2 regions of the Streptomyces speibonae genome follow, and region 2 is predicted to be linked to the other one. Evidence: riboswitches for the same ligand, from Rfam matches in the RefSeq annotation. Region 2 holds a riboswitch; the other holds the start of a gene.
The links. A riboswitch is a leader RNA that binds a small molecule or an ion and turns the genes downstream of it on or off. The one in region 2 is predicted to bind glycine.
Positions count from the first base shown of each region.

Region 1: another riboswitch for glycine. It lies ahead of gcvP (aminomethyl-transferring glycine dehydrogenase); the one in region 2 lies ahead of gcvT (glycine cleavage system aminomethyltransferase GcvT).

Region 1 is NZ_OZ480260.1:7,100,892-7,111,673, reverse strand. Features, by position in the region: gene modB (molybdate ABC transporter permease subunit) at 1-447, shown strand, start outside; gene AC5L3C_RS32035 (ABC transporter ATP-binding protein) at 452-1,540, shown strand; gene gcvP (aminomethyl-transferring glycine dehydrogenase) at 1,672-4,557, opposite strand; glycine riboswitch at 4,732-4,826, opposite strand; gene AC5L3C_RS32025 (PRC-barrel domain-containing protein) at 4,940-5,320, shown strand; partial or broken gene AC5L3C_RS32020 (DNA polymerase IV) at 5,233-6,722, opposite strand; gene AC5L3C_RS32015 (MerR family transcriptional regulator) at 6,785-7,468, opposite strand; gene AC5L3C_RS32010 (bifunctional nuclease family protein) at 7,662-8,135, opposite strand; gene ftsR (transcriptional regulator FtsR) at 8,219-8,968, opposite strand; gene AC5L3C_RS32000 (double zinc ribbon and FHA domain-containing protein) at 9,007-9,939, opposite strand; gene AC5L3C_RS31995 (DUF881 domain-containing protein) at 10,001-10,782, opposite strand, start outside.
Region 2 is NZ_OZ480260.1:2,472,102-2,482,883, forward strand. Features, by position in the region: gene AC5L3C_RS10805 (enhanced serine sensitivity protein SseB C-terminal domain-containing protein) at 373-1,122, opposite strand; gene AC5L3C_RS10810 (enhanced serine sensitivity protein SseB) at 1,271-2,050, opposite strand; gene AC5L3C_RS10815 (AAA family ATPase) at 2,104-2,772, opposite strand; glycine riboswitch at 2,990-3,090, shown strand; glycine riboswitch at 3,092-3,214, shown strand; gene gcvT (glycine cleavage system aminomethyltransferase GcvT) at 3,289-4,407, shown strand; gene gcvH (glycine cleavage system protein GcvH) at 4,534-4,911, shown strand; gene glyA (serine hydroxymethyltransferase) at 4,926-6,185, shown strand; gene AC5L3C_RS10835 (L-serine ammonia-lyase) at 6,308-7,675, shown strand; partial or broken gene AC5L3C_RS10840 (GH25 family lysozyme) at 7,755-7,937, shown strand; gene AC5L3C_RS10845 (EF-hand domain-containing protein) at 7,978-8,202, opposite strand; gene AC5L3C_RS10850 (helix-turn-helix domain-containing protein) at 8,251-9,165, opposite strand; gene AC5L3C_RS10855 (GNAT family N-acetyltransferase) at 9,215-9,889, shown strand; gene AC5L3C_RS10860 (ATP-binding protein) at 10,064-10,672, opposite strand.

The DNA.
Region 1 (10,782 bases), 4.6 Mb from region 2:
GTCGTGGGCCAGTGGCTGGACGCGTGGTTCGGCATCACCCTGCCGTTCACCACCACGGGGGTCGTCCTCGCCGAGACGTTCGTGGCGATGCCGTTCCTCGTCATCAGCGTGGAGGGCACGCTGCGGGCCGCCGACCCGCGCTACGAGGAGGCGGCCACCACGCTGGGCGCCTCCCGCTTCACCGCCTTCCGCCGCGTCACGCTGCCGCTGATCGCCCCCGGTGTCGCGGCCGGCGCGGTGCTCGCCTGGGCGCGCGCGCTCGGGGAGTTCGGGGCGACGATCACCTTCGCCGGGAACTTCCCCGGCCGCACGCAGACCATGCCGCTCGCGGTCTACCTCGCCCTGCAGAGCGACCCGGCGGCCGCGATCGCGCTCAGCCTGGTCCTGCTGGCGGTGTCCATCGCCGTCCTTGCCGGGCTGCGGGACCGCTGGATGAGGGCGGTGTGACGGTATGCCGACGAGGAATCCCGAGACCACGGGCGCGGCACCCGGACCCGCCGACGGTGGACTGGACGCGCGTCTCGTCGTGGACCGCGGCTCCTTCCGCCTCGACCTCGCGCTGACCGCCGCTCCCGGCGACGTCGTCGCCCTGCTGGGCCCGAACGGCGCGGGCAAGACCACGGCCCTGCGCGCCCTGGCGGGGCTCGCTCCCCTCACCGAGGGGCACCTGCGGCTGGACGGCGCGGAGCTGCACCGGACGGCGCCGGAGGCCCGTCCGGTCGGCGTCGTCTTCCAGGACTACCTGCTCTTCCCGCATCTGACCGCACTCGACAACGTGGCCTTCGGGCCGCGCTGCCGGGGCGCCGGCAAGGCGGAGGCGCGGGCCCGTGCCGCCGGATGGCTGGACCGCATGGGGCTGGCGGAGCACGCCAGCAGCAAGCCCCGGCACCTCTCCGGCGGCCAGGCCCAGCGCGTGGCCCTCGCCCGCGCCCTGGCCACGCACCCCCGGCTGCTGCTCCTGGACGAACCGCTCGCCGCCCTGGACGCCCGCACGAGGCTGGAGGTGCGCGCACAGCTCCGCCGTCATCTGGCCGCGTTCGAGGCCGTCGCGGTCCTGGTCACGCACGACCCGCTGGACGCCATGGTGCTGGCCGACCGTCTGGTGGTCGTGGAACAGGGCCGGCTCGTGCAGCAGGGCAGCCCGTCCGACATCGCCCGCCACCCCCGCACCGAGTACATCGCCCAGCTGGTCGGCCTCAACCTCTACCGAGGGCGGGCGGACGGCCACACGGTACGGCTCGACGCGGGCCCGGCGGTGCACACCACCGAGGACCTCTCCGGGCCGGCGTTCGTGGCGTTCGCGCCCGGCGCGGTGACGCTCCACCGGGAACGGCCCACGGGGTCCAGCGCCCGCAACCTCTGGCGCTGCTCGGTCGCCGGGCTGGAGAGCCACGGCGACCAGATCCGCGCGGAACTCACCGGTGAACTCTCCCTCACCGCCGACCTCACCACAGCCGCCGCAGCCGACCTCGACCTGCACCCGGGCACCACAGTCTGGGCAGCACTGAAGGCCACCCAAACCCACGCCTACCCGGCCTGACAACGCCGACGGCCGGTCCCGCCGAGCGGGTGGGGCGGCCGGGGGCCGGGACGCGGGTCGGCCGGACGTGGCGTTCGGGAGCATGGTGAGGGCCCCGCTCCCAAGGGTGGAGCGGGGCCCTGGGGTGGGGGTCAGTCCTCGTAGGCGTCCAGTGGGGGGCAGGAGCAGACGAGGTTGCGGTCGCCGTAGGCCTGGTCGATGCGGCGGACCGGGGGCCAGTACTTGTCGGCGGCGCTCACCCCGGCCGGGAAGACCGCCTCCTCGCGGTCGTACGCGTGCTCCCACTCCCCGCCGAGCGCGGCGGCGGTGTGCGGCGCGTTGCGGAGCGGGTTGTCGTCTGCGGGCCACTCACCGGAGCCGACCTTCTCGATCTCGGCGCGGATCGCGATCATCGTCTCGCAGAAGCGGTCGAGCTCGGCCAGGTCCTCGGACTCGGTGGGCTCGATCATCAGCGTACCGGCCACCGGGAACGACATGGTCGGCGCGTGGAAGCCGTAGTCGATCAGGCGCTTGGCCACGTCGTCCACGCTGACGCCGGTCGCCTTGGTCAGCGGACGCAGATCGATGATGCACTCGTGGGCGACCAGCCCGCCGGGGCCGGTGTAGAGCACCGGGAAGTGCGGCTCGAGGCGCTTGGCGATGTAGTTGGCGCTGAGCACGGCCACCTGCGTGGCCCGCTTCAGGCCCTCGCCGCCCATGAGGCGGACGTACGCCCAGGAGATGGGCAGGATGCCCGCCGAGCCCCATGGCGCCGCCGAGACGGGCCCCACGCCGGTCTCCGGCCCGGCCTCGGGCTGGAGCGGGTGGTTCGGCAGGTAGGGGGCGAGGTGCGCCCGTACGCCGACCGGGCCGACACCGGGGCCGCCACCGCCGTGCGGGATGCAGAAGGTCTTGTGCAGGTTCAGGTGGGAGACGTCGCCGCCGAAGTGGCCCGGCTTGGCCAGACCCACCAGCGCGTTGAGGTTGGCGCCGTCCACGTACACCTGCCCGCCGGCCTCGTGGACCTCGGCGCAGATGTCGGCGACGTGCGCCTCGAACACACCGTGCGTCGAGGGGTAGGTGATCATCAGCACCGCGAGCTCGTCGCGGTGCTGCGCGATCTTGGCCCGCAGGTCCGCGACGTCGACCTCGCCGTCGTCGGACGTCTTGACGACGACGACCTTCATGCCGGCCATCACGGCGCTCGCGGCGTTGGTGCCGTGCGCGGAGGACGGGATGAGGCAGACGGTGCGCTGCTCGTCGCCGTTGGCCCGGTGGTAGCCGCGCACCGCGAGCAGGCCGGCCAGCTCGCCCTGGGAGCCCGCGTTGGGCTGGAGGGAGACCTTGTCGTAGCCGGTGACCTCGGCGAGACGTTCCTCCAGCTCGCGGATGAGCGTGAGGTAGCCCTGCGCCTGCTCGGCCGGCACGAAGGGGTGCAGCTGCCCGAACTCGGGCCAGGTCACCGGCTCCATCTCCGTGGTCGCGTTGAGCTTCATGGTGCAGGAACCCAGCGGGATCATGCCGCGGTCCAGCGCGTAGTCGCGGTCGGCGAGCCGGCGCAGGTAGCGCAGCATCGCGGTCTCCGACCGGTACTGGTGGAAGACGGGGTGGGTCAGGTACTCGTCGTCGCGCAGCAGGGCGTCCGGCAGCGTGTCCCGCGCGGCCGCGTCCAGCGCCTCGACGTCGCCGTCGACGCCGAAGGCGCTCCACACGGCGGCCAGCCGGTCCCGGGTGGTGGTCTCGTCGCAGGCGACGGAGACGTGGTCGGCGTCGACGAGCCGCAGGTTGACGCCGTTGTCGCGGGCGGCAGCGACGACCTCGGCGGCCCGACCGGGAACGCGCACGGTCAGCGTGTCGAAGTAGGAGCCGTGCGCGATCTCGGCCCCGCCGGCCCGCAGCCCCTCGGCGAGGATCGTGGCGTACCGGTGGGTGCGCCGGGCGATCAGCCGCAGCCCCTCCGGGCCGTGGTGGACGGCGTACATGCCGGCCATGACGGCGAGCAGCACCTGGGCGGTGCAGATGTTGCTGGTCGCCTTCTCGCGGCGGATGTGCTGCTCACGGGTCTGGAGCGCAAGGCGGTAGGCCTTGTGTCCGTCCACGTCGACGGAGACGCCGACGAGCCGTCCGGGCAGGCTGCGCGCCATCTTCTCCTGGACGGCCATGTAGCCGGCGTGCGGTCCGCCGAAGCCCATGGGCACACCGAAACGCTGGGTGGTGCCGACGGCGATGTCCGCGCCCAGCTCACCGGGCGACTTCAGCAGCGTGAGGGCGAGCAGGTCGGCGGCGACGGTGACGAGCGCGCCCCGCTCGTGCGCCTGGTCGATCACCGGCTTGATGTCACGGACGGCACCGGAGGCGCCGGGGTACTGGATCAGTACGCCGTTGATCTCGCGCTCAGCGAGCTCGGCCGGGATGCCGTCGCTCAGGTCGGCCACGACGACCTCGACGCCGGTCGGCTCGGCACGGGTCTCGATCACGGCGATGGTCTGCGGAAGCGCGTCCGCGTCGACCAGGAACAGGCCCTTCTTGTTCTTGCCCATGCGCCGGGACAGCGCCATCGCCTCGGCGGCGGCGGTGCCCTCGTCGAGCAGGGAGGCACCGGAGGTGGGCAGACCGGTGAGCTCGGCGACGACGGTCTGGAAGTTCAGCAGCGCCTCGAGCCGGCCCTGGGAGATCTCCGGCTGGTACGGCGTGTAGGCCGTGTACCAGGCGGGGTTCTCCATGACGTTGCGCAGGATGACCGGCGGGGTGAACGTGCCGTAGTACCCGAGCCCGATCATGGAGCTCAGCACGTCGTTGCGGTCGGCCAGCGCGCGCAGTTCGGCCAGCACCTCGGCCTCGGTGCGCGCACCCGGAAGGTCCAGCGCCTCGGTGTTCTTGATGACCTCCGGCACGGCGGCGGCCGTCAGCTCGTCCAGCGAGCCGTACCCGACCTGGGCGAGCATCTTGGCCCGGGCCTCGTGGTCGGGGCCGATGTGACGCTGCTCGAAGGGGATTCCCTGTTCGAGCGCGGAGAGCGGGGTGCGAGGGGCGGTCATTGAGGAGGCCTCCTGGTCCGACGACCTTCGAGGGGCACCACGGTGCGGATGCCCGGACGGCCTCCCCCTCTGTCATCTCAACCTGAGAGCTTCACCGGACCGCCCGCGGGGATCCGGCTTTCACCGTCGGTGAGAGCGGAAGCCGTCGACACCCGCCCTGCTTTCCAGAGTGACCTCGTCCGTGCGGTACGTGTGCCTGAGAGATTCCGGGGAGGATTTGCTCCTTCGGCGCCTCCGATGTGCCCGGAGGACTCTCCCGCACGGGGTCAACGGCCGATTGCCAGGGTACCAGCGGGCATGGGACGGGGGCTTCGAGTGGCCGCACCACCGATTGTGCCTTTTTGTAGTACTTACGGATGAGTGTGTGACCAGTGGAGGGCCCGTGCAGACCGACATCGATCCGCGCCACCTGATCGGCCGCAAGGCGTTCGACCGCAACGGACACCGGATCGGCACGATCGACGAGGTGTACCTCGACGACGCGACCGGCGAACCGGAGTGGGCGGCGATACGCACCGGACTGTTCAGCAGGGACGCCTTCGTCCCGCTGGAACCCAGCGAGCTGATCGACGGCGCCCTGCACGTGCCGTACGAGCGCGCCCTGATCAAGGACGCCCCCGACTTCGGCGTGGGCCGCCACCTCTCCCCCGAGCAGGAGCTCCAGCTCTACCACCACTACGGTCTGGACATCGCCGCCCCTCCACCGCTCGACGACCGTGACTTCGGTGACCTCGCCGGCAAGGGCAAGGACCAGCAGGGCTGACCCGCGCCGCTCACCCGTTGGCCGGTCCCGCCCCGCCGCCCGCCTGCACGCCCTCGCCCTCCTTGGGCGCGCGGGACACCAGCGGCAGCGGGTCCGCCGGCTCCAGGGCCGGGTCGTCGACGCGGAAGGTCCGTACCCGGCCCGGGCCCGAGTCGGGCGTCTCGAACCGCACCGTGACCCGGCCGAGACCGCTGCCCTGCACCCACCCGTGTCCGTGCACGGCGTGCCGTACGTCGTGTCCCGCCGGCCAGCGCCGCTCGGCGGGCGTGGGGACCTCGACGGCGGGCGCGGCCTCCGTCTCGTCGTGGACGGGGTCCTCCTCGTTCCCGCCGGCGGCCTGCGCGAACAGGTCCTCCTGCGTGTAGTCGGCCAGTCCGCTGACCCCCACGCCGAGCAGACGGACCCCGCCCGTGGTGTCGACCGCATCCAGCAGCCGCGCCGCGGCCTCCCGCACGACGGCCGGGTCGTCCGTGGGGCCCCGCAGGGTCTCCGACCGGGTGAGCGTGGAGAAGTCGTACCGCCGCACCTTCAGCACGATGGTGCGGCCCGACAGGCCCGCTCCCCGCAGCCTGCGCACACACCGGTCGGCGAGCCGCTGCACCTCCGTGGCGACCCGCACCCGGTCGTGGATGTCGATGTCGTAGGTGTCCTCGACCGACACCGACTTGGTCTCCCGCTCGGCGACCACGGGCCGCTCGTCCCGGGCCAGCGCCATCGCGTACAGCGCGTGCCCATGGGCCCGGCCCAGCAGCCGTACCAGCTCGTCCTCCCCCGCCTCGGCGAGTTCGTCGACCGTGTGGATGCCGGCCCGGCGCAGGTGGTCTCCGGTGGCGGGGCCCACGCCCGGCAGGGTCCGCACCGACAGCGGCCCCAGCAGCGCCCGCTCCGTCCCCGGCTCGATCAGCACCAGCCCGTCCGGCTTGGCCTGCTCCGACCCGATCTTCGCCAGCATCTTGGAGGCCGCGAGGCCCACCGAGCCGGTGAGCCCTGTGACCTCCCGTATGTCCGCCCGGAGCTTGGCCCCCGCCAGGCGGGCCGACCGCTGGTCCCAGGCGCTGCCACCGGCCTCCAGGTCCACGAACGCCTCGTCCAGGCTGAGCGGCTCCACCAGGGGCGACAGGGCCCGCAGCAGCTCCATGACCTGCTCGCTGACCGACCGGTAGAGGGCGAACCGCGGCACCAGACAGGCGGCGTTCGGCGCGAGCCGCCGGGCCTGGGACATGGGCATCGCCGAGTGGACGCCGAAGACCCGGGCCTCGTACGAGGCCGTGGCCACCACTCCGCGGGGACCGAGCCCGCCCACGATCACGGCCTTCCCGCGCAGGCTCGGCTTCGACGCCTGCTCCACCGAGGCGTAGAAGGCATCCATGTCGAGATGCAGGATCGTGGGCGCGGATCTCACATGTCCGATGCTGCCCTATGGCACTGACATTTCCCTCTTCGCGAGGGGCGGGAGGGGCGGGCTCAGACGGCCTTGTTGCGCCGGCGCGCCAGCTCGTCCATCGGGTTGTGGCCGACCAGGGTCTCGCCGGTGTCGATGCGCTCCCCGTGCAGCTGTGAGAGCGCGCTCTCGACGTCCCGCCACACCACGCCCACGGCGATGCCGAAGACGCCCTGGCCGCCCTGGAGCAGGGAGTGCACCTCGTCGGGCGAGGCGCACTCGTAGACCGTGGCGCCGTCGCTCATCAGCGTCATGCGCTCCAGGTCGCTGAAGCCGCGCTCGCGCAGGTGCTGCACGGCGGTGCGGATGTTCTGGAGCGAGACGCCGGTGTCCAGGAACCGTTTGACGATCTTCAGAACGACGACGTCGCGGAAGCTGTACAGCCGCTGTGTCCCCGATCCATGGGCCGGCCGCACGCTGGGCTCGACCAGTCCCGTACGGGCCCAGTAGTCGAGCTGCCGGTAGGTGATGCCGGCGGCTGCGCAGGCCGTGGGCCCCCGGTAACCGATCTCCTCGGACGCCATGGCCGCCGCCCCTCCACCGTCCGGCACTGCCGTCGGCCACTGCGGAACGTGATCGATCGGGCCGCTCTGCACCGGATACGCCCCACCGAAGCGGAGCCGCGAGCCCTGGGGAGGATACGGCCCGCTCGCCCCGGAAGAGGGTTCGGGGACACCCCCAGCCGTACCGTCGCCGCTGCTTCTCACGCCGACCTCCGTCCTTGACCTGCCTCCTCGACGGTAGGCAGTCACCAAGGGTGCGTCAACGATCGCCACACTCGGCACGCCGAGTGATAATCACCCTAAGAGTGGTTTCCCGTGCCTCACCGCGGGGAAAGGCTAGCCGAATGGCCTCTGTCACGGCCCCGGCGGCCGGTGACGCGGCGCCGAGCGCCCTCCCTCACTGGTTGCTGGTTCCGAAGTCCTCCGGCGAGATCTGGTCGAGGAACTCGCGGAACTTCTCCACCTCGTCCTCCTGCTCGTCCGGGATGGCGATCCCGGCGTCGTCGAGCACCGTGTCGCTGCCGTAGATCGGCGTGCCCGTGCGCAGGGCCAGCGCTATGGCGTCGGACGGGCGGGCGCTGACCTCCACGCCGCTGGCGAAGACCAGCTCGGCGTAGAAGACGCCCTCGCGCAGGTCGGTGATACGCACTTCCGTGAGCTCCTGTCCGACGGCTTCCAGCACGTCCTTGAACAGGTCGTGGGTCAGCGGCCGGGCGGGGGCCATGCCCTGCTGGGCGAAGGCGATCGCCGTCGCCTCCCCCGGTCCGATCCAGATGGGGAGGTAGCGGTCGCCTCCCACTTCGCGCAGCAGCACGATCGGTTGGTTGGAGGGCATCTCGACCCGGACACCTACGACATCGAGCTCGTTCACACAGCAACCCTAGGCCGTGCCCGGGACGTTTGGGTAGTCGGGCAGGGAACGGGTGCCCGATCCGGCCTTCCGAGCCGGCGGTATCAGGGCAGCCGCACCCCGAGCGCGGACTGCACCAGGGCCGCGTGCAGCTTCACCGCGAGCCCGGCCAGCTCCTTCGTCCGGGCCTCGGCATGGGCGCGGGTCTGCGGGTTCCGGTGGCGGCGCAGCGGGGCGACCACCTGGTCCACCAGACCGGCCTCCCGGTCCGCGGCGGCCTTCATGGCCCTGAGATGACGTGGCTCGATACCGAACCGCCCCAGCTCGGTGATGAGACCGGCGACGGTGACCGCCTCGGCGTCGTACACCCCGTCCTCGACCGGGGCGAGCAGCCCGTACGACTCCCACTCGGCGAGCTCGCGCTCACCGGCACCGACGGCCGCGAGCAGCTGGCCGCGCCCGACGCGGGCCGCCGTGGGGTCGGCCGCCGCCGGCTCCCCGCCGGTGCCCGCGTCACCCGTGTCACCCGGACGGCTCAGGGCCGGCAGCCGGACGGCCTCCCCGCGCTCCACCGCCGCCAGATGCTCCCGGATCACCTTGAGCGGCAGATAGTGGTCCCGCTGCATCCTCAGCACATGGCCGAGGCGCTCGACGTCGCCCGCGCTGAACTTGCGGTACCCCGACGGGGTCCGCTGCGGCTCGATCAGCCCTTCCGACTCCAGGAAACGGATCTTGGAGATGGTGACTTCGGGAAACTCCTCGCGCAGCACGCCCAGCACCGCGCCGATGCTCATCAGTCCGGTGCCCGCGGCGGCGGCACCGTCGCCGGCACCGCCGCTCGGTGTCTGAAGCATGGACCTTCCCTGAAGTCCCCCGGACGGATCCGGGGAGGTCAGTAGCCCCGCTGGCTCGCGTAGAAGACCAGCCGGTACTTGCCGATCTGCACCTCGTCGCCGTTGGACAGGGCGACCTGGTCGATCCGCTCACGGTTGACGTAGGTGCCGTTCAGGCTGCCGACGTCGGCGACCGTGAACGAGCCGTCCGGGTTGCGGCGGAACTCCACGTGCCGCCGGGAGACCGTGACGTCGTCCAGGAAGATGTCGCTCTGCGGGTGGCGCCCGGCCGTGGTCAGGTCGCCGTCCAGCAGGAAGCGACTGCCCGAGTTCGGCCCCCGGCGCACGACCAGGAGCGCCGAACCCATCGGCAGCGCGTCGACGGCCGCCTGCGCCTCGGGAGAGAGCGTCGGCATCGGCGTCTGGCCGGTTGCCTCGGCGTCGTAGGCCTCGAGACCGGAGATCGAGATCGTGGACGTCGTCTCCGAGGGGCGCTCCGGGGTCACTCCGGGCTTCAGCGGCGCGCCGCAGTTGGAGCAGAAGCGGCTGTTCTCCGCGTTGCGGTTACCGCACCTCGAACACACCAGGGCCGACATGGACGGATCCTCCTGCCGCGGCTGCCCACCGGGGGCTTGGGACGCGTACGGCTCGGAGTACCCTCCGCCCGTACCTGAGGTCGACGGCTGTCCGAAACCTATGCCGCCCGACTGCGCAGCGTCAACGGACGGCGCGCCCTGACCGAGCTGGTCCCGGAACAGCGGACGCTGACCTTCCGCCTCAGGCTGTGCGCGATGACGAGCGGTCGCGTTGTCGCTGTCCTCTCGCCGCGCGCTCTTGCCGAACAACTTCGCAAACAACTTCACGGGCGATTCCCCTTGACCGAAACAGACCCGCCCGTGGGGCAGGACGAACCCTGACTGAACACATTGGCCGACCCGGACATCTTTACAACGTCCGCCTCCGCCAGACAGTTTCCACCACGCACCACCCAATCGGTGCGCCGACCCCCCGCAACCACTTGCCCCGGCTCAACGTCCCCCATGCGCCCCCGGTTCACTGGGAGGACGACCGAGCGTAGTCAGGCCGCTTCACCGCTCGCAAGGCGTCCACAACGATCTTGCTCGACCGCTCCACGGTAACGGTGGCCTGTTCCTTCTCGAGAGTCTGCACCACGCCTCCGGGGATGTTGAGCGCCGGCTCGAGGTCCTGCGGCTTGCCGATGACCTTGAAACGATAGGGCGCGGTGATCTTGTTCCCGTCCACGGCGATCGCGCCGTCCGAATCCGTCAGATAGGTGCTCGCCACCACCCGCACACCGTCGACCTGGATCGCCTCGGCACCGGCCGCGCGCAGTTCCTGGACGGCGTCGAGCAGCATGTCCGCCTCGACCGTTCCCTTCGGATCCTCGATGGTCATCGTGATCCCCGGCCCCTGCGCGGCCACGGTGCCCGCGAGGACGCCGAGTTGCCGTTCCTTCTCGATCGTCTGCTTCCGGGCCTCCTCCGCCTGGTCGGAGCTGTTCTCCAGCTCGTCCCGCTGCTTCTCGAGACCCCGCCTCTCGTCCTCAAGACGCTCTGTGCGGTCGTCGAGTTCATCGAGGATGCGCACAAGATCCTCCTGACGGGCCCCGCGCAGCGCGCTGTCGGTGTCGCTGGTGGAGGCCACCTGGACGGCCAGGCCGAAGCCCAGACCGAACAGCAGCAGGGCGACGGTGAGTTGCGCCCGGGTGACCCGTGGCGGCCACAGCCCCTTCGCCAGGCGCTGCCGGCCGGTCAGCTCCGGAGGGGCCGGCTCCGGCACCACGTCCTCCTCGGGAGGCGCGGGCGCGGGCACCG
Region 2 (10,782 bases):
CGTTCGCAGTCAGTCAGGAACAGTCCGGATAGCGGTGATACCTACCTGAGATCTGAACACTTGACATAAGGGATGCTTCAGGCAGCCGACCGTCGATTTTTAACCCCGGAGACACAAAATCCGGCCTCCGCGGGCCCGTCCGGAGATCGGGAGATGGCGTAAAGACGCCGTGAAACCGCAGGTGACACGTGGTCAACGGGTCGTCGCTCCGCGCGTATGGCCGAAAATCTGACGCGAAATCAACCCCCGTCCCACCCGGGTCCGCCCCGTCGGCGGACGTGTCCACCTGGTGGACACATGGTGACGCTGAGTCACCGGGGCACGGTCACGCTTCCCGCGGAGGGTGTGCCTCAAACGCGGGATCCGGCCCGGTCAGCGGTGCTGCGCGGGCGGGTAGCCGTACCCCGACACGGGCGGCTGGACCGCGCCGTGCGCCTCCCGGTCGTAGAACGGCCGGGCGTTGGCGCGCAGCCACATCGCCACCGGGTCGTGCTCGTCGGAGAGCGCGACCGTCGACACGGGCAGTCCGTCCGGGACCGCCCCCAGCGACTGCTGCATCATCGCGCGCACCGCGTCCACGGCGGGCGGGGAGGTGTCGTACACGTCCAGGCCGATGGCGAGGTACGGGGCGCCGAGCGCGGGCTGCACCCAGGCGCGGCGCAGCGAGCGGACGGCCGGGGTGCGGTGGGCGTTCTGCGCGAGGAGGGCGTAGAACTGCGGGATCTCGACGGCCGGTTCGGAAAGCCGCAGCGGTCCGGCGGGCTGGCGGTCCAGGCCGCCGGCGATCCGGCGCAGGTCCAGCCAGGGGATGCCGACGCCGCCGCCCGGGGCATGCGGGTTGAGCCAGAGTCCGTAGCGGTCGGGGTAGAGGGCACGGGCCACCTCGAGGCCGTCGACGACCTCGTAGGACCGGTTCCAGCCGCTGGCCGACAGCTCCTGGGCGGAGGTGACGCAGGGCGCGTAGCCGAAGCCGTCGACGTCCATGTTGCCGTACTGGGCGTCCGGGGAGCCGGCCTGGCCGTGCCACAGCAGCATCCAGACCTGGCCGGTCGAAGGGGTCGCGAGAGCGCGCAGCAACGCCTCGTAGGCGTCGTAACGCCCGGGCGTCACCTGGCGCAGCATGTGCTCGACCTGCCCGGCCGCCGCGGTGCCAGCGCTCACTTTGTATCGCCCCTCCGTAACACACCTCGCCAGCCAACGAACCTAGCTTAAGCCGACGGCCCCCGGCGGTCTGCGTTCCGTACGCGGCAAGGCCCGCACCCCGCGGCGGTCACGGGTGCCGCTGGTAGAAGGGGGTGACCCGGGCCCGCATCCAGTCGGCCACCGGGTCCTGGGCCAGGTCCATCAGGATCAGGTTGACCGGCCAGCGGGCCGGGACGCGGCCCAGGGCCCGGCCCAGGGCGTCCAGCGGGAGGGGGCGGGCATCGTCCTCGGTCCTGGACAGCTCCACGCCGACGAACAGCACCGGGTCGGCCGTCTCGATCGCCGCCAGACAGCGGCGGGCGGTCGTCACGACGCCGATGGCGTCGAACTCCTCCGAGGCCGCGCCGAGGAAGTCGACCGGGTCGTCCTGCCAGTCGGGCTCGAACAGCCGGACCCGGCCGCCGCTCGCCGGGCCGTCCAGCGGGCCGCGCCCGGCCCGGCACAGCTCGGCCACGGCGCCCGGCGGCAGCGGGGCGCAGACCACGCCACCGGGGTTGACGGCGATCCCCGCCTGCGGCGGCAGGCCGCGGGCGAACTCCACGGCGGGGGCGATCGTGTACGACATGTGGGAGCCGACGACCTGCCGGAACTGTTCCTCGGAGCTGAAGACGGGAACGTAGGCCTGGCCGTCGAGTTCCATGGTGGGCAGGTCCAGCGGGCCGCTGTCCGGGCCTCCGCCGTTGGGCAGCGGGACCCAGATGAAGCTGCGGCCCAGCACCTCGATGATCCTGGCCCCCGCCGAGGGGACACCGAGGGAGGCGGAGAGCACCTCCTCCAGTTCGTTACCGGGCCATCCGCCGTGCGGATGGGAGTGCGTCCGGTCCGAGAAGTCCGCCGGGAAGTCCATCTGTCGCCTACCGCCTGCCTGGAACCACTGCTGTGGCTGAAAAGGCTATCGGGTCATCCGCCGAAGCCGATCCGGCGCAGCGCGTCGGCCGCGTCCCGGTCGAGCAGCACCGTCGAGCCGCAGCCCTCGGGCACCCGCCCACGTTGCACGGCGCGCAACAGCCGGTCGCTCGCCGCGCGGTGGCGGCGGAAGGCGTACCGGGAGACCCCGCGTCCGCGCTCGCGCTGGCCGGCCAGGGCCTGCTGCGGGGTGACGTCGAGCAGCAGCAGATGCAGACTCGCGCCCCGGCGCCGGGCCTCGCGGGCCAGCCAGCGCCGCACCCAGGCCTGGGTGCCGCAGTCGTGGACGGCGATCGCGTCACCGGCGCGCAGCGCGCGGCGCAGCCTCGCGTAGTGGGCGACGCGGACCAGCGGGCGGTACACGGCGTACGGCAGGAAGCCCGGCATGCGGCTCTCCCAGCGGTCGCGGGTGTCCTGGGAGTCGACGCGGATGCCCCGCACCGCGCGCCGCATCAGCGTGGACTTGCCGCTGCCGGGCAGTCCGGTGACCACGACGAGGTCGCGGGGTCCGAAGAGCAGCACGTGCGGGCTGCGGCCGGCGCGTGCCCGCAGATCGCGGACGACGGGTGCCGGCAGCGCGCTGCGGGCCCGGCCGGCCCTGGTGGCCGGCTGCGCGGGCAGTGCGGCGCCGGTGGTGGTGGCGCACGCCGTGGTCCTGTTCACCGTGAGGTCCTCCCCTGGGGCCGGCACACGTCCCACCCCGCCGAGTGTCAAGAGAAGGTAATGCCGGGTGTCTCTCGTTTCCGTGCCTTTCGTGAAACAGGCCTGTCACAGCTCCCTGTGACCGCGCCCGTACTACCAGTACACCCCTGGGAAGGGTCCCCCTGCCGGACCCCGGCGATGCGTGCAATGATGTGCCCGCAACTGCATACCGGCCGTTTGAATCCGCGCGGGAGAGTCCCCGGCATCATGTGCCGCCGGGGCGCCGAAGGAGCAAGTCCCTCCCTTGAATCTCTCAGGCACCGTTACCGCGTGGGCGAGGCACATCTGAAAAGCGGGCCGCCGGAGCCGTTCCGGCGACCCCACCCAAGGTGCAAGCCGTGACCCCTCCCCGGTACGGGCGGTCATGGCGAACCTCTCAGGTTCCGATGACAGATGGGGAGGACATGTCCTCGCCTTCTCCCGCGCCCGCCCGACCCGGCGTGGGAAGGACCCCCATCGCCTCTGGGAGACCGACCGATGAGCAGTACCGAACCCCGCCGGACCGCGCTCGATGCCCTGCATCGGTCGCTCGGCGCGACGATGACCGACTTCGCCGGCTGGGACATGCCCCTGCGCTACGGCTCCGAGCGCGACGAGCACAACGCCGTGCGCAACCGGGCCGGCCTCTTCGACCTCTCGCACATGGGCGAGATCACGGTCACCGGCCCCCAGGCGGCCGCCCTCCTCGACCACGCCCTCGTCGGCAACATGAGCGGCGTGAAGGAGGGCCGCGCCCGCTACACCATGATCTGCCGTGCGGACGGCGGCATCCTGGACGATCTGATCGTCTACCGGCTCGGCGGGACCGAGTTCATGGTGGTCGCCAACGCCTCCAACGCGCAGACGGTGCTCGACGCGCTCACCGAGCGCGCGGCCGGCTTCGACGCCGAGGTCCGCGACGACCGCGACGCGTACGCGCTGCTCGCCGTGCAGGGCCCCGAGTCCCCGGCGATCCTCGCCTCGCTCACCGACGCCGGTCTGGACGGCCTGAAGTACTACGCCGGTCTGCCCGGCACGGTCGCCGGCGTCCCCGCGCTCATCGCCCGCACCGGCTACACCGGCGAGGACGGCTTCGAGCTGTTCGTGAAGCCGGAGCACGCGGTCGAGCTGTGGCAGGCGCTGACCAAGGCCGGCGAGGAGAAGGGCCTGGTCCCGTGCGGGCTGTCCTGCCGGGACACGCTCCGCCTGGAGGCGGGCATGCCGCTGTACGGCAATGAGCTCAGCACCGAACTCACGCCCTTCGACGCCGGTCTCGGCCGGGTGGTGAAGTTCGACAAGGAGAGCGACTTCGTGGGCCGCGCCGCCCTGGCCGAGGCCGCCGAGCGGGCCGCCGCGCAGCCGCCGCGGGTGCTGGTCGGCCTGGTCGCCGAGGGCCGCCGGGTGCCGCGTTCCGGGTACGCGGTCGTGGCCGGCGGCGAGGTGATCGGCCGGGTCACCTCCGGCGCCCCCTCCCCCACCCTGGGCAAGCCGATCGCGATGGCCTACGTCGACGCGGCGCACGCGGCGCCCGGCACCGAGGGCGTCGCCGTGGACATCCGCGGCAGCCACGAGCCGTACGAGGTCGTGGCGCTGCCGTTCTACAAGCGGCAGAAGTGACACCGTCGTAGGCATGCCCCCGGGCGGGCCCCGCGCGCCCGGGCCGGCGACGGCGTACCCGCTCAACAGCGCTTTCCGCTGTCCCACCGTCATCAGCAGTCCCCCGCGTACAGGAGAATTCAGGCCATGAGCAACCCCCAGCAGCTGCGTTACAGCAAGGAGCACGAGTGGCTGACGGCCGCCGAGGACGGCGTGTCGACGGTCGGCATCACAGAGCACGCGGCCAACGCGCTCGGCGACGTGGTCTTCGTCGACCTCCCGGCGGTCGGTTCGACCGTGACCGCGGGCGAGACCTGCGGCGAGCTGGAGTCGACCAAGTCGGTCAGCGACCTCTACTCCCCGGTCTCCGGCGAGGTCACCGAGATCAACGAGGACGTGGTGGCCGACCCGTCGCTGGTGAACTCCGCCCCCTTCGAGGGGGGCTGGCTGTTCAAGGTGCGCGTCACCGACGAGCCGGCCGACCTGCTGACCGCCGACGAGTACGACGCCCACACCGCGGGCTGAGGAGCCGTAGCCGCATGTCGCTTCTGAACACGTCCCTGCACGAGCTCGACCCGGCGGTGGCCGCCGCGGTCGACGCCGAACTGCACCGTCAGCAGTCCACCCTCGAGATGATCGCCTCGGAGAACTTCGCCCCGGTCGCGGTCATGGAGGCGCAGGGCTCGGTCCTCACCAACAAGTACGCCGAGGGCTACCCGGGCCGCCGCTACTACGGCGGCTGCGAGCACGTCGACGTGATCGAGCAGATCGCCATCGACCGGGTGAAGGAGCTGTTCGGCGCCGAGCACGCCAACGTGCAGCCGCACTCGGGCGCGCAGGCCAACGCGGCCGCGATGTTCGCGCTGCTCAAGCCCGGTGACACGATCATGGGTCTGAACCTCGCGCACGGCGGGCACCTGACCCACGGCATGAAGATCAACTTCTCCGGCAAGCTCTACGACGTGGTCGCCTACCACGTCGGCGACGACGGCCAGGTCGACATGGCCGAGGTCGAGCGGCTGGCCAAGGAGAGCAAGCCGAAGCTGATCGTCGCCGGCTGGTCGGCGTACCCGCGTCAGCTGGACTTCGCCGCGTTCCGCCGGATCGCGGACGAGGTCGGCGCGTACCTGATGGTCGACATGGCGCACTTCGCCGGTCTGGTGGCCGCGGGCCTGCACCCGAACCCTGTCCCGCACGCCCATGTCGTGACGACCACCACGCACAAGACCCTCGGCGGCCCGCGCGGCGGTGTGATCCTCTCCACGGCCGAGCTGGCCAAGAAGATCAACTCGGCGGTGTTCCCCGGCCAGCAGGGCGGTCCGCTGGAGCATGTGGTCGCCGCCAAGGCGGTCGCGTTCAAGGTGTGCGCCTCCGAGGAGTTCAAGGAGCGCCAGCGCCGCACCCTGGAGGGCGCCCGCATCCTGGCCGAGCGCCTGGTGCAGGACGACGTGAAGGCCGTGGGCGTGGACGTGCTGTCCGGCGGCACGGACGTGCACCTGGTCCTGGTGGACCTGCGCGATTCGGAGCTGGACGGGCAGCAGGCCGAGGACCGGCTGCACGAGGTCGGCATCACCGTCAACCGCAACGCCGTCCCGAACGACCCGCGCCCGCCGATGGTCACCTCGGGTCTGCGGATCGGCACCCCCGCCCTGGCCACCCGCGGTTTCACGGCCGAGGACTTCACCGAGGTCGCGGACATCATCGCGGAGACGCTCAAGCCGTCCTACGACGTCGAGGCGCTCCGGGCCCGGGTGACGGCCCTCGCCGGGAAGCACCCGCTGTACCCCGGTCTGACGTAATTTCGTACGCTTTTTTGTACGGACATCCGGGGCATCGCGCACACTGGGTCGGTGAGCGCGGTGCCCCGCACCATGAACCGCAGGCGGACAGCGTCGTCCGCCGAACCCTTAGGAGTCCCCCCGTGGCCATCTCGGTCTTCGATCTCTTCTCGATCGGCATCGGCCCGTCCAGTTCGCACACGGTCGGCCCGATGCGGGCGGCCCGGATGTTCGCCCGGCGGCTGCGCAACGAGGATCTGCTGGACCCGGTCGCCTCGGTGCGGGCGGAGCTGTACGGCTCGCTGGGCGCCACCGGGCACGGCCACGGCACGCCGAAGGCGGTGCTGCTCGGCCTGGAGGGCGACTCACCGCGCACGGTGGACGTGGAGTCCGCCGACGAGCGGGTGGAGAAGATCAAGGACGGCGGCCGGATCCGGCTGCTCGGCGAGCACGAGATCGCGTTCTCCTTCGACGACGACATGGTGCTCCACCGCCGCAAGTCGCTCCCCTACCACGCCAACGGAATGACGCTGTGGGCCTACGACACGTCCGGGGCGGAGGTGCTGAGCCGGACGTACTACTCGGTGGGCGGCGGGTTCGTCGTCGATGAGGAGGCGGTGGGCGCCGACCGCATCAAGCTCGACGACACCGTCCTGAAGTACCCCTTCCGCACGGGCGACGAGCTGCTGCGCCGCACCGAGGAGACCGGTCTGTCGATCTCCGCCCTGATGCTGGAGAACGAGCGCGCCTGGCGCTCCGAGGAGGAGATCCGCGCGGGGCTCCTCGAGATCTGGCGCGTGATGCAGGCGTGCGTGGAGCGCGGCATGACCCGTGAGGGCATCCTGCCGGGGGGTCTGAAGGTCCGCCGCCGTGCCGCGAACACCGCCCGCAAGCTGCGCTCGGAGGGCGATCCGCAGGCGCTGGCCATGGAGTGGATCACCCTCTACGCGATGGCCGTGAACGAGGAGAACGCGGCCGGCGGCCGGGTCGTCACGGCGCCCACCAACGGCGCGGCCGGCATCATCCCGGCCGTCCTGCACTACTACATGAACTTCGTGCCCGGCGCCGACGAGGAGGGCGTGGTCCGCTTCCTGCTCGCCGCGGGCGCCATCGGCATGCTCTTCAAGGAGAACGCCTCCATCTCCGGCGCCGAGGTCGGCTGCCAGGGCGAGGTCGGCTCCGCCTGCTCGATGGCGGCGGGTGCCCTCGCGGAGGTGCTGGGCGGATCACCGGAGCAGGTGGAGAACGCCGCGGAGATCGGCATGGAGCACAACCTCGGTCTGACCTGCGACCCGGTCGGCGGCCTGGTGCAGATCCCGTGCATCGAGCGCAACGGCATGGCCGCGGTGAAGGCGGTCACCGCGGCGCGGATGGCGATGCGCGGCGACGGCTCCCACAAGGTCTCCCTGGACAAGGTCATCAAGACGATGAAGGAGACCGGCGCGGACATGTCGGTCAAGTACAAGGAAACGGCCCGCGGCGGTCTCGCGGTGAACATTATCGAATGCTGAACCGCGTTTTGCGTCAAGATGGTTGATGCGGGGCATAAGACAACTCCCGTCCCCCCACGGCACTAAGCGGGAGACCCGCGTGCTGCGTGGCATCGACGTGAGCTCGTACCAGTCGTCCTCGTACGACACCGACGGCCTTTCGTTCGTCTTCGTCAAGGCGACGGAAGGCCGTACCTATGTGAACCCCAAGCTCAGCGCCCAGACCAGGACCGGCAGGGAGGCCGGTCTGGTGGTCGGGTACCAGCGAAAAGGGCCGCCCGGCCTACGACCGGACAGCCCTCAACAAGATTTTCAGCAGCCTTCTAGGCCCGCTCCTCCTTGTCCAGGTGGGCCCAGAACTCGTCGAACGACAGGACCTTGTCGCCGTTCAGGTCGCGGGACTTGATCAGGGCCTCGGCGACCGCCTCGGTGACGTTCCAGTCCCCGCCCTGGGCCAGCGCGGTCTTGAACTCGGCAGCGGTGATGAACCCGTCCCCGTCCGTGTCGATCCGCTCGAACTGCTTGCGCGCTTCCTCGATGTCCGCCACCGGTCCGCCCCTCGTCTTGTGCTGTGCGTCCTACTGACGCAGGTCAGATTATCGGGCCACCTGGGACCGCAGCGCGGCGACCACCCACCCGAACTCCTTCTCGTAGGAGGACGGGGGCTCCAGACCGTTCACGATCGCGGACAGCTCGCGGTACCGCGCCAGACGGACGTCGGTCGCCGACGCGAGGCGTTCCAGTACGGCGGCCGGGTCGGCGTCGCCGATCAGTTCGCGCAGTACGGCCTCGGCGCGCGGGGAGCCCGGGCCGACGCCGTCCTTGAGGGCGCCGCCCGCGAGCCGGATCAGACGGCTCATGAACCACAGGGAACTGCCGGTGGGGACGTCGGGCCCCCGGTCCGCGGCGTTGAACTCGATCATCCTGCGCATCGTGGCCCGGAACTCCGGGTCCTGGATGAGCTCGGCCAGTTCCACCCAGGCGTCCACCTGTTCCGGGGTGGGGTCGTCGGGCAGGTCGGCCGCGGCGAAGCGCAGGCGCTGCCGGATGTCGGGGTCCGCGGTGTCGATGCCCTCGAAGACCTCTGCCATGAAGTCGTCCAGGATGCGCCGGCGCTCGGCGGCGGACAGTCGGGCCAGTTTGTTCATGAGTGCCGTCTCCTCGGTGGTCGAGCCTCGTCGTGCCACGGTCGACAGCACCGCGCGGGTCACCTTCAGGGAGCGGATCTGCGCGTCCAGCGCGGCCACGTGCGCCGCCGCGACCTGCGCCACCGTGGTCTCCCCGGTCAGCACCCGGCGTACGTCGTCCAGGCCGAGACCCAGTTCGCGCAGGGTGCGGACCAGTTCCAGGCGGGCGACGGAGCCGGCGTCGTAGAGCCGGTAGCCGCCCGTGGAGCGGGCCACCGGCGGCAGGGCGCCCTCGTCGGACCAGTAGCGGATGGTGCGCACGGACAGGCCGGTGGCCCGGGCGAGCTCGCCGATGGTGAGAAGTCCGGTGCCGTCGTCGATCATGTCTGGGAGTCTGGGCCTTCCAGTGGGTGGAGACTCAAGGAGCGGCTCGGTGGCGGACAGTGGCTCGGGCACGGAGACGGACACGCTGCGGGACATTCTCGACGCGGCGGCGCGCGGTGTCTTCCCGGCGGCGGACGGGGGGACGACGGTGGTGCCCCAGCCCTCCGCCCGGGACGCGGGGGTGCTGGCGTTCACCGCGCACTCCGTCGTCTTCACCGACGAGGATCCGGCGTGGGTGCGGCGGACGCTGGCCGCGCTCGACTGCGACGCGCTGGCCGCCACGATGAACGCGCGGTTCCTGGCCGCGTTCATGGAGCGTACGGGGCGGCGGACGGACACGATCGATGTCATGACGGTGGCGCCGGGGCTCGGGTCCGCCGACGCTCCGTTGCTCGCTCTCGAGGAGATCGATGATCCCGGGCATCCGCGGGTGGTGAGTGCGCGGCGGCGGCGGGACGACGTGCGGGTGTGGGTGGTGGAGGGGGGCCAGGGCGTTCTGGTGCTGGGGCGGGGTGTGGCGGGGCGGCTGGAGGTCGCGGTGGAGATGGCGGAGGGGGCGCGGAATCGGGGGGTGGGGCGGGAGCTGGCACGGGCGGCGCGGGAGCTGGCGGGGGGTGAGGCGGTGTGGGCGCAGGTCTCTCCGGGGAATGCGCGGAGTTTGCGGGCGTTCCTGGGGGCGGGGTACCGGGTGGTGGGGGCGGAGGCGTTGTTCCTGCCGGAGTGAGGCGGGGGGGTGGGGGGTGTTGCACGGCTCGCGTTTACCAGCGCCGCTCGTGTAGGTCACCGGGGGCCGATTCAGGCGCTGCTCGCTGTTGAGGTGCCCCTGCGCCCACCCGTGCCGCCCTGCGGCACGACTGCCCGCAGCTGGGGCGGCACGACTGCCCGCAGCTATCGCGGGTCAGCGGTCTGTTGTGCGGATTTCGAACCAGGTGGTTTTGCCCCGGGGGAGGAGGTCGACGCCCCAGCGGTCGGCGAGTTTGTCGACGAGGAAGAGGCCCCGGCCGCTGATGTCGAGGTCCTGGACCGGCATGAGGCAGGGCAGGCCCCGGGAGGGGTCGCGCACCTCGATACGGATCCAGCCGCGCCGGTGGCGCATCCGGAGTCCGAAGACCCGGGCCCCGGTGTGGCGCACGGCGTTGCCGACGAGTTCGGAGACGAGCAGGACGGCGTCCTCGGTGGTCCTGGCGTTCAGTCCCCAGTGGCGCAGGACGACGATCTGGACGAGCCGGCGTGCGGTGGCGGCGGACTCGGGACGGGACGGCAGCGGAACCTCCGCCTCCGTGGGGTCGCCGAACAACTCCAGTGCTTTGAGGGCGCGTTCGTCCTCGACCGTCGGCGACCAGCGCGACGCGGTCGCGCGTCCGTCTCCCCGCGGCTGTTCCCTGCCATCCAGCCCCGCCATGACCCCATCATGGCCGTCCGAGGGGCCCTCCGGGGCCGTTCCGGGGGAATACGCCCCCTGTGCGCCCCCCTCCGGCACTGGGCCACCGGCATATGCGGGCGGCACTTCGGGGTCGCCGAAAGCCCGTCCTACCTGCGGAAACGGCTCGCTCTCAGGCAATCGACGGGCTCCCTCGACACGAACGGCTTAAGGGTGTACCCAGACTCCCACAATCC